One region of the Mesorhizobium sp. M0491 genome, then DNA from elsewhere that is predicted to be linked to it. Evidence: predicted binding sites of a transcription regulator. Region 1 holds the regulator's gene; the other holds the start of a gene.
What was found. The regulator PhoB, encoded in region 1, activates phosphate uptake and scavenging genes when phosphate is short. The targets are predictions, from matches to a motif close to TGTCATNNANCTGTCAT.
Positions count from the first base shown of each region.

Region 2: olsB (l-ornithine N(alpha)-acyltransferase) is a predicted target of PhoB. The motif match lies at 2,104-2,120, and genes of this name have one in related genera.

Region 1 is NZ_JAMYRE010000015.1:77,773-81,950, reverse strand. Features, by position in the region: gene pstB (phosphate ABC transporter ATP-binding protein PstB) at 1-625, shown strand, start outside; gene phoU (phosphate signaling complex protein PhoU) at 652-1,359, shown strand; gene phoB (phosphate regulon transcriptional regulator PhoB) at 1,376-2,065, shown strand; gene eglC (endo-1,3-1,4-beta-glycanase EglC) at 2,602-4,026, shown strand; gene NKI69_RS20385 (type I secretion system permease/ATPase) at 4,101-4,178, shown strand, end outside.
Region 2 is NZ_JAMYRE010000013.1:168,708-172,885, reverse strand. Features, by position in the region: gene grpE (nucleotide exchange factor GrpE) at 1-271, shown strand, start outside; gene NKI69_RS18900 (trimeric intracellular cation channel family protein) at 378-1,010, shown strand; gene olsB (l-ornithine N(alpha)-acyltransferase) at 1,165-2,040, opposite strand; gene NKI69_RS18890 (response regulator) at 2,221-4,178, opposite strand, start outside.

The sequences.
Region 1 (4,178 bases):
CTTCCTGCGCTGCCTCAACCGCATGAACGACACCATCGATTCAGCACGGGTAACCGGCAAGATAACGCTCGACGAAGAAGACATCTACGACAAGAACATCGATGTCGTCGAACTCAGGGCGCGCGTCGGCATGGTGTTCCAGAAACCCAATCCGTTCCCCAAATCGATCTACGAGAACGTTGCCTATGGTCCGCGCATCCACGGATTGGCCAAGCGCAAGGCCGACATGGATCAGATCGTAGAGTCGAGCCTGAAGAAGGCGGCGATCTGGAACGAGGTCAAGGACCGTTTGCAAGAACCTGGCACGGGTCTTTCCGGTGGCCAGCAGCAGCGTCTGTGCATTGCACGCGCCATCGCCGTGTCACCCGAGGTGATCCTGATGGACGAACCGTGTTCGGCGCTCGACCCGATCGCCACTGCTCGCGTCGAGGAACTGATCGACGAACTGCGTCAGAACTATACCATCGTCATCGTCACCCATTCGATGCAGCAGGCAGCACGCGTGTCGCAGCGCACCGCGATGTTCCATCTAGGCTATCTGGTCGAGGAGGGCGCCACCGACAAGATGTTCACCACCCCCGACGACAAACGCACCCAGGACTACATCACCGGCCGGTTCGGCTGAGCTCAGGCATACGAGGGACGAAGATCATGGGTGAACATACCGTCGCATCTTTCGATGAGGATCTGGAGCAGATCAGCCAGCTGATCCGCGACATGGGCGATCTCGCCTGCTCGATGGTCAGTGGCTCGACCAGGGCTTTGCTCAATTCGGACAATGCGCTGGCGCAGCGCGTGGTTTCCGATGATGCCATCATGGATGCACGCCAGCGCGAGCTGGACGATCGCGCCATCACGCTGATCGCCAAGCGCCAGCCAATGGCCAACGATCTGCGTGCGGTGGTCGGTTCGATCCGCATGGCCGGCGACCTTGAGCGCATCGGCGACCTTGCCAAGAACATCGCCAAGCGCGTCGGCACTGTCGGGCTGAGTGTCACGCCGCACGACCTTTCGCATTCGATCGACGCGATGGCGCAACTGGTGCTGATCCAGGTGCAGGGGGTCGTGGACGAGTATGCCGCCGCCGACCCGGCAGCGCTTGCCACGCTCAGAAACAATGACGAACGCATCGACGTCAAATACACCTCGGTGTTCCGTGAGCTGCTGACCTACATGATGGAAGATCCCCGCAACATCACGGCGTGCACGCACTTGTTGTTCTGCGCCAAGAACCTCGAGCGGATCGGCGATCACGTGACCAACATCGCCGAAAATGCCTATTATGTTTTGACCGGCACGCAGTTGCCAGCCAATCGTCCGAAGCAGGACGAGACGGCAATGTCCGCGCCAGCGGCATAACAGGGGTGACCAGCCGATGATCGCACCACGCATCATGGTGGTGGAGGATGAGGAGCCGCTAGGCGTGCTGCTCCGCTACAATCTTGAATCCGAAGGTTACCAGGTCGAGGTGGTGACGCGCGGCGACGAGGCCGAAATCCGGCTGCAGGAGAACGTTCCCGATCTTCTGGTGCTCGACTGGATGGTGCCTGCGGTTTCCGGTATCGAACTCTGCCGGCGCCTGCGAATGCGTCCCGAGACCGAGCGGCTGCCGATCATCATGCTGACCGCGCGAGGCGAGGAAAGCGACCGCGTGCGCGGCCTGTCGACCGGTGCCGACGACTATCTGGTCAAGCCCTTCTCGACGCCGGAGTTCATGGCCAGGGTCAAGGCGCTGCTGCGCCGGGCCAAGCCGGAAGTGCTGTCCAGCGTGCTAAAGGTCGGCGACATCGTGCTCGATCGCGAGTCGCACCGGGTCTATCGCAAGAAGAGCGAGATCCGGCTCGGGCCGACCGAGTTCCGCCTGCTCGAATTCATGATGCGCCATCCAGGCCGCGTGTTCTCGCGCAGCCAGTTGCTCGACAATGTCTGGGGCGAAACGATCTACATTGACGAGCGCACGGTCGACGTACATGTCGGGCGGCTGCGCAAGGCGGTCAACAACGGCCGCATGCCTGATGTCATCCGCACGATCCGTGGGGCGGGCTACGCGATCAGGGAAGACTAGGTGGCTGTTCCGTCCCGATAGATCGGGAAAACTCGATTAGCACGCGGTCGCCAACAGCCGGTGGAATGTTGCACTCGTCTCATCGATGGGGAGCGAGCACGTGACGACAGGAGCGGTCATCCTCATCAGGTTTCGAATGACTGCATTTGGACCAAAGCGACAGGCAGCTTCTCGCGTTCCTCGATCTCCCAAACTCTCTATTGGGCCCCGGCTGGCCGCAGGAACCACGGCGAATTACTTGGTACGTCGCCATCTTGCCCGCAGGCTCCGACCAGAAAGCCACGCAAGAATGACTTTGAGTTAATTTAGATATACGTTCGTCGGATGACGCGTATTCTGCAGAAATATACAATTTTAATAAATTACTTCAAATTATTGCGAGTCCTCTCCTCTTTATTCATTGCTCGTCTGTCGATTTCTCAACGCGATCTCGGATCTAATGACGATTCTGTGGAACGATCTCGTTCTTTGCAGCGTTGCTTGGAAGCGGTCGCCGGACTTTTGACCAGGTCGGGCACCATTGGGAAGGATTTCTGATGAGCACGGTCTTAAATGCCAAGGGCATCCCTCTTGCCTACACCGGCGCTTCCACTCATTGGTTCTCGGCCACCGGGTCTGGACCGGAACTGCATGGCACCTCCGGCAACGACTCCTTCTGGGGAGACACCGGCGTCACTGTCACGATCTACGGTGGCGCCGGCGACGACTACTATCATCTCTATTCCACCAACAATAAGGTGGTCGAGGATCCTGGGGCAGGGATCGACACGATCGACACATGGATGAGCTACAAGCTCCCCGACAATTTCGAGAACCTCGTCGTTACCGGCACCAACCGATTTGCGTTCGGAAATGCGGTGGACAACATCATCAAGGGCGGGTCGGGTCACCAGACGCTGGATGGCGGCAAGGGAAATGATGTCCTGATCGGCGGCGATGGCGCCGATACTTTCGCCATCTCCAAAGGTAATGGAAGCGATCTTATCTTCGACTTCGGTGCGACCGATGCGGTCCGGCTTGACGGCTACGACTTCACTTCGTTCGATGCCGTCCGTTCACAGATGGTCCAGGTGGAATCGAACGTGATGCTGAACCTCGGATCCGACGAGATCCTGGTGTTCAAGAATACGACCATCGACAAGCTGCAGCCCACCCAGTTCGAACTTCCGATCGACAAGTCCGCAATGACGCTGTCCTTCTCCGACGATTTCAACACGCTGAGCCTTCGGGACGGGCAGGACGGCACCTGGAATTCCAATTTCTGGTGGGGAGCGCCGAACGGCAGCACGTTGAGCAGCAATGGTGAGTTGCAGTGGTATATCGACGCCAATTATGGCCCGACGAGTTCGGTCCATCCGTTCAGCGTTGAGAACGGCGTCCTCACCATCACCGCCGCGCAGGCGCCGGAGGACATCAAGCCTCTGATCAACAACTACGAATACACCTCGGGGATCCTGACGACCCACGACACCTTCTCGCAAACCTACGGCTATTTCGAAATGCGGGCGGATCTTCCTGAAACAGCCGGAGCCTGGCCGGCGTTCTGGCTGCTTCCGGAGGACGGATCGTGGCCGCCGGAGCTGGACGTTGTCGAAACGCGCGGCCAGGACCCGAACACGCTCTACATGACGGCGCATTCCAATGAGACGGGAGCGCACACGAAGGTTTCGTCAACGGTGAACGTTGCGGATACCGACGGTTTCCACACCTATGGCCTGCTCTGGACGAAGGATGAGCTTGTCTGGACCTACGATGGTGTAAAGGTCGCTCAAGCAGCGACGCCGGCCGACATGCACGATCCCATGTATATGCTGGCCAATCTCGCGGTGGGCGGCATTGCCGGCCAGCCTCCTGACCATCTGGCTACGCCAGCGGAGATGAAGATCGACTACATCCGCGCCTATACGCTGGACGACCTGCAGCACCACCCCTTGGACATCGCCGGCGACCATTCGGTCTAAGCGACGCCCTTATGTTGGGGCCATGAGCCGTTAGGAGCGCGGGAATGATTGCACGGTCTGATCTGCGGGCAGTCTTGAGGCGCGCCATCGCCGATGTCGGTGTTTTTTCGTTCCTCATCAACATCCTGCTATTGGTGATCCCCCTTTATCTC
Region 2 (4,178 bases), on a different contig from region 1:
GCTGTCGGCGCTGGAACGGCATGGGGTCAAGAAGCTCGCGCCTGAAGGCGAGAAGTTCGATCCCAATTTCCACCAGGCGATGTTCGAAGTGCCCAATCCGGATGTCCCGGCCAACACCGTGGTCCAGGTCGTGCAGCCGGGCTATTCGATCGGCGACCGCGTGCTGCGCCCGGCCATGGTGGGCGTCGCCAAGGGCGGGCCAAAGTTCGTCGCCGCTGAAGCACCGGTTGAGCCGGGGCCGGTGAACGAACAGGCTGAGAAAGATGCGTGAGGCAGGGGATAGGCAGTAGGCAGTAGGAAACTAGGGCAGTCGTATCAATCGCGCGGCTTCGTGCTATTCATACTGCCTAATCCCTAATCCCTACTGCCTTGGCCTCATGAACCCTATCGCGCTTCTTGACTATGCCGGTGTCGCCGTCTTCGCGGCGACCGGGGCGCTGGCGGCTTCGCGTAAGCAACTCGACATTATCGGCTTCCTGTTCCTGGCCAGCGTCACCGGGATAGGCGGTGGCACGCTTCGCGACGTTATCCTCAACCTGCCGGTTTTCTGGGTCGCCAACTCCGGCTATGTGCTGGTCTGCGCCGCGGTTGCGGTGCTGGTCTTCTTCAGCGCGCATCGTGTCGAATCGCGCTGGAAATGGCTGCTCTGGCTCGACGCCGTCGGGCTCGCCGCTTTTTCGGTGATGGGCGCGGCCAAGGGGCTTGCGATTACCGGTTCGCCGGTCGTCTCCGTCATCACCGGCGTGCTCACCGCCACTTTCGGCGGCATTCTGCGTGATCTCCTCGCCGGCGAGCCATCGGTGCTGCTCAGGCCCGAAATCTACGTTACGGCGGCCCTTGCGGGTGCCGGCCTTTACACGCTTGGCGAACTTGCCGGACTGCCGCCGCTCGCCTCGGACCTCGCCGGTTTTGCGGCAGCGTTCCTCGTGCGCGGTGGTGCGCTCAAATTCGGCTGGTCGTTTCCGTCCTACAAGAGCCGACCCGGCAGGCGGCCGGAAGATATTCCGTGAAGAGAGGGAATAGGGAATGGGGAATAGGGAATAGGGAATAGGGAATAGGGAATAGGGAATAGGGAATAGGGAATAATCAGTAGTCACAGGAGCAATCGTGGCGTCATCACTACTGCCTACTGCCTACTGCCTACTGCCTACTGCCTACTCAATCTCACGCCGCGAAGCGCTGGGCTTCGCCGCCATAATAGTTGACGTAGCGTGCGCCGATCTCCTTGACCGGCATCACGACGAACACATCGACCGTCGAGAATTCGCGATCGATGACGCAACCATCGCCGATGCGGGCACCGACGCGCAGATAGCCCTTGACCAAAGGCGGCATCGCGGCGATCGCCGCCTTGGCATTGACGGCCTCGATCGGCATCAGATCCATCGAGCAATAGCGCCCGGACACCGCGCGCACGTCCCAGGCCGAGTTCGTCCGGCAGTGGTGGGCTAGGTAGGTGAGCGCCTCGGCATGCGCCGCCGGCACGGTGCCGTGAAAGGACGCGCAGCCGGTCATCACACCGATTTCGTAATGATTGATGTAAGCCCAGATGCCTTGCCACAACGCCTCGATGGTGCGCTTCGAGCGGTATTCCGGCAACACGCAGGAGCGGCCGAGTTCAAGGAAACGCTGACCGGGGTGGCGGGCGATGAGCTTGGTCAGCTCGAATTCACCTTCGGAATAGAAGCCACCGGCCGTGGCCGCGATTTCTTGCCGCAGCAGCCGATATGTGCCGACGATGCGGCGATGTTCGGGACCGGAAAGCGTGGTGTCCAAAACCAGCAGATGGTCGCAGAGCGGATCGAACCGATCGGCGTCCCGGCGGTCATGGGCCTGGAACAGGTCCTTCCTGGCGCCAAGTTCGTCGTAGAACACCCGGTAGCGCACTTCCTGCGCGGCCGCGATCTCGGCCTCGTTGCGAGCGAGCCGCACTTCAAGATTGCCTATACGGCCCAGCGCCGCGCCCTTTATGACGGAATCGACGTTACGTCCGGCAAGCAAGGCGCTGCTGGCGTTCGGCCGAGTGTCACATTCCGGCATAACTGTATGCACGAGTGATTCTCCTTCGAGCCATCCCTCTTGGCACGGGGATACGGTGTAGGTGCAACAGGATTGTGACAGTACCGTGATACGACGTCATGGGCAATACTTCGTCGGCTGGCGAATACGATCAACCGGCTACGTTTAAGTGATCGCCCGTGCCGAATGACGGTGGAAAGCTCAGGCCGCGACGACCTGCCCCTCGACAGCATTGACCAGCGCCTCGGGGTCGAGCGGCTTGGTGACAAAGCCGCTGGCGCCATGGGCCAACACCGCATGACGGGTCTTTTCCTGGCTGTCGGCCGACAGCACCATGATCGGCACCGGCCGCACTGCACTTTCTTCCTCATGGCGGCGGATGGCGGCAATCGCGTCCAGCCCGTCCATGACCGGCATGTGCAGATCCATCAAGACCACGTCGAAGCGGTCCTTGTGCGCGGCGCCGGTGACAGCCTCGACGGCGGCCTTGCCGTTGCCGACCACCTTGACGCGATGCCCGGCCTTCAGCAGCGTGGCGCGGGCCAGCATGGCGTTGATGTCATTGTCCTCGGCGATCAGCACCGACAGGCCGCGCTGGCGGTTGCCGACGGCGCGCAGCGTCGGCGCGCCGCGCCTTTCCGGCTGCGGCGGGCCGAGGCTCGAAGCATGGCTGCTCAACAGCACACGCAGAAGTGTTCCGCCACGCACCGGTCTGGCCAGGAAGGTTGCGTAGCCGCTGGCTCGGAACTCGCCAAGCATGCCGCGATCGGTCGGCGCGATCAGCGTGATCGCCTCACAGTCGGAGAAACCGCTTTGGCGCAGGCGCTTGAGCAGCCTTCCGTCGCCTTCTTCCATCGCTGCATCGACCAGGATCGCATCGCAGCCGGCGGCGAAAGGCGCGGCCTGTGCGGCAGTGGTGGCGATGTCGACCGCGCCGCCATTGGCGCGGATGGTGCGGGCGATGGCGTCGGCCTCGACGGCGTTCTTCGACAGGATCACCGCGCGTCTGCCCGAGAGAGCATTCTGGTGGCCCTGCGGCGCTTCGGTGGCCGCTATCGCAGGGATTTCGAAGACGAACTCGGATCCCTGGCCGAGCCGGCTGGATACCGAGATCGTGCCGCCCATGGCGGCCACCAGGCGTCTGGAGATGGCAAGGCCGAGGCCGGCCCCGCCATGTGTGCGTGTCGACGTGCCGTCGGCCTGCTCGAACTCCTCGAAAATGCGCTCCAGGTCGGCATCACGCAGGCCCGGACCGGTATCGGCGATGGTGAAGCATATGCGGTCGCTGGTTTCGGTGCGTGCGCGTGCTATGCTCACCAGCACGCCGCCGCTGTCGGTGAACTTGATGGCGTTGCCGATGAGGTTGAGAAGCACCTGCCTCACCTTGCCCGGATCGGCGGTGATCAATTGCGGCACGTCGGGTTCGACATGGCAACCCAGCCCGATATCCTTGGCGAAAGCCCGCGCTGCCAGCAATTCGATGATGTTGTCGGCGATCTCGCGCACCGACATCGGCTGCGGCTCAGGGTCGAAACGCCCGGCTTCGATCTTGGAATAGTCGAGAAGATCCTCGATCAGGGCAAGCAATGCGCTGGCCGAGGTCGAGACCGCGCCGACATAGGTTTGCTGCTCCGGCGACAGGCTGGTGTCGGCGAGCAACCTGGCCATCCCCATGATGCCGTTCATCGGGGTGCGGATTTCATGGCTGACGGTGGCGAGGAAGCGCGATTTGGCCTGGCTGGCATATTCGGCCCGTTCGCGTGCGGTGATCAGCGAGGATTCGGCGCGTTTGCGGGCGGTGATGTCGCGGGCGATGGCGCGGTGCGAAACCGCGCCGCTGTCCTTGTCGCGCACCGACAGTTCGATCCAGGAGAACCAGCGCTGCCCGCTCGGCGTGCTGATAGAGACATCGGTGGAACTCAGGCACTCATGGTCGGAAAAGGCGGCATCGGGAACCATGCCGACCTCGATGCCCAGTTCTGCCAGGGTCTTGCCGGCAAGGTCGCGCTGGTCGATCTCGACGAGATCGGCGAAGACCTTGTTGGCATAGACGATGTAGCCATCGCGGTCGCGATGGATGACGAGATCGCCAAGCGCGTCGATCAGGCCGCGAAAGCGCTCATCGCTCTCCTGCATCTCCCACATGCGGTCGGCCAGCG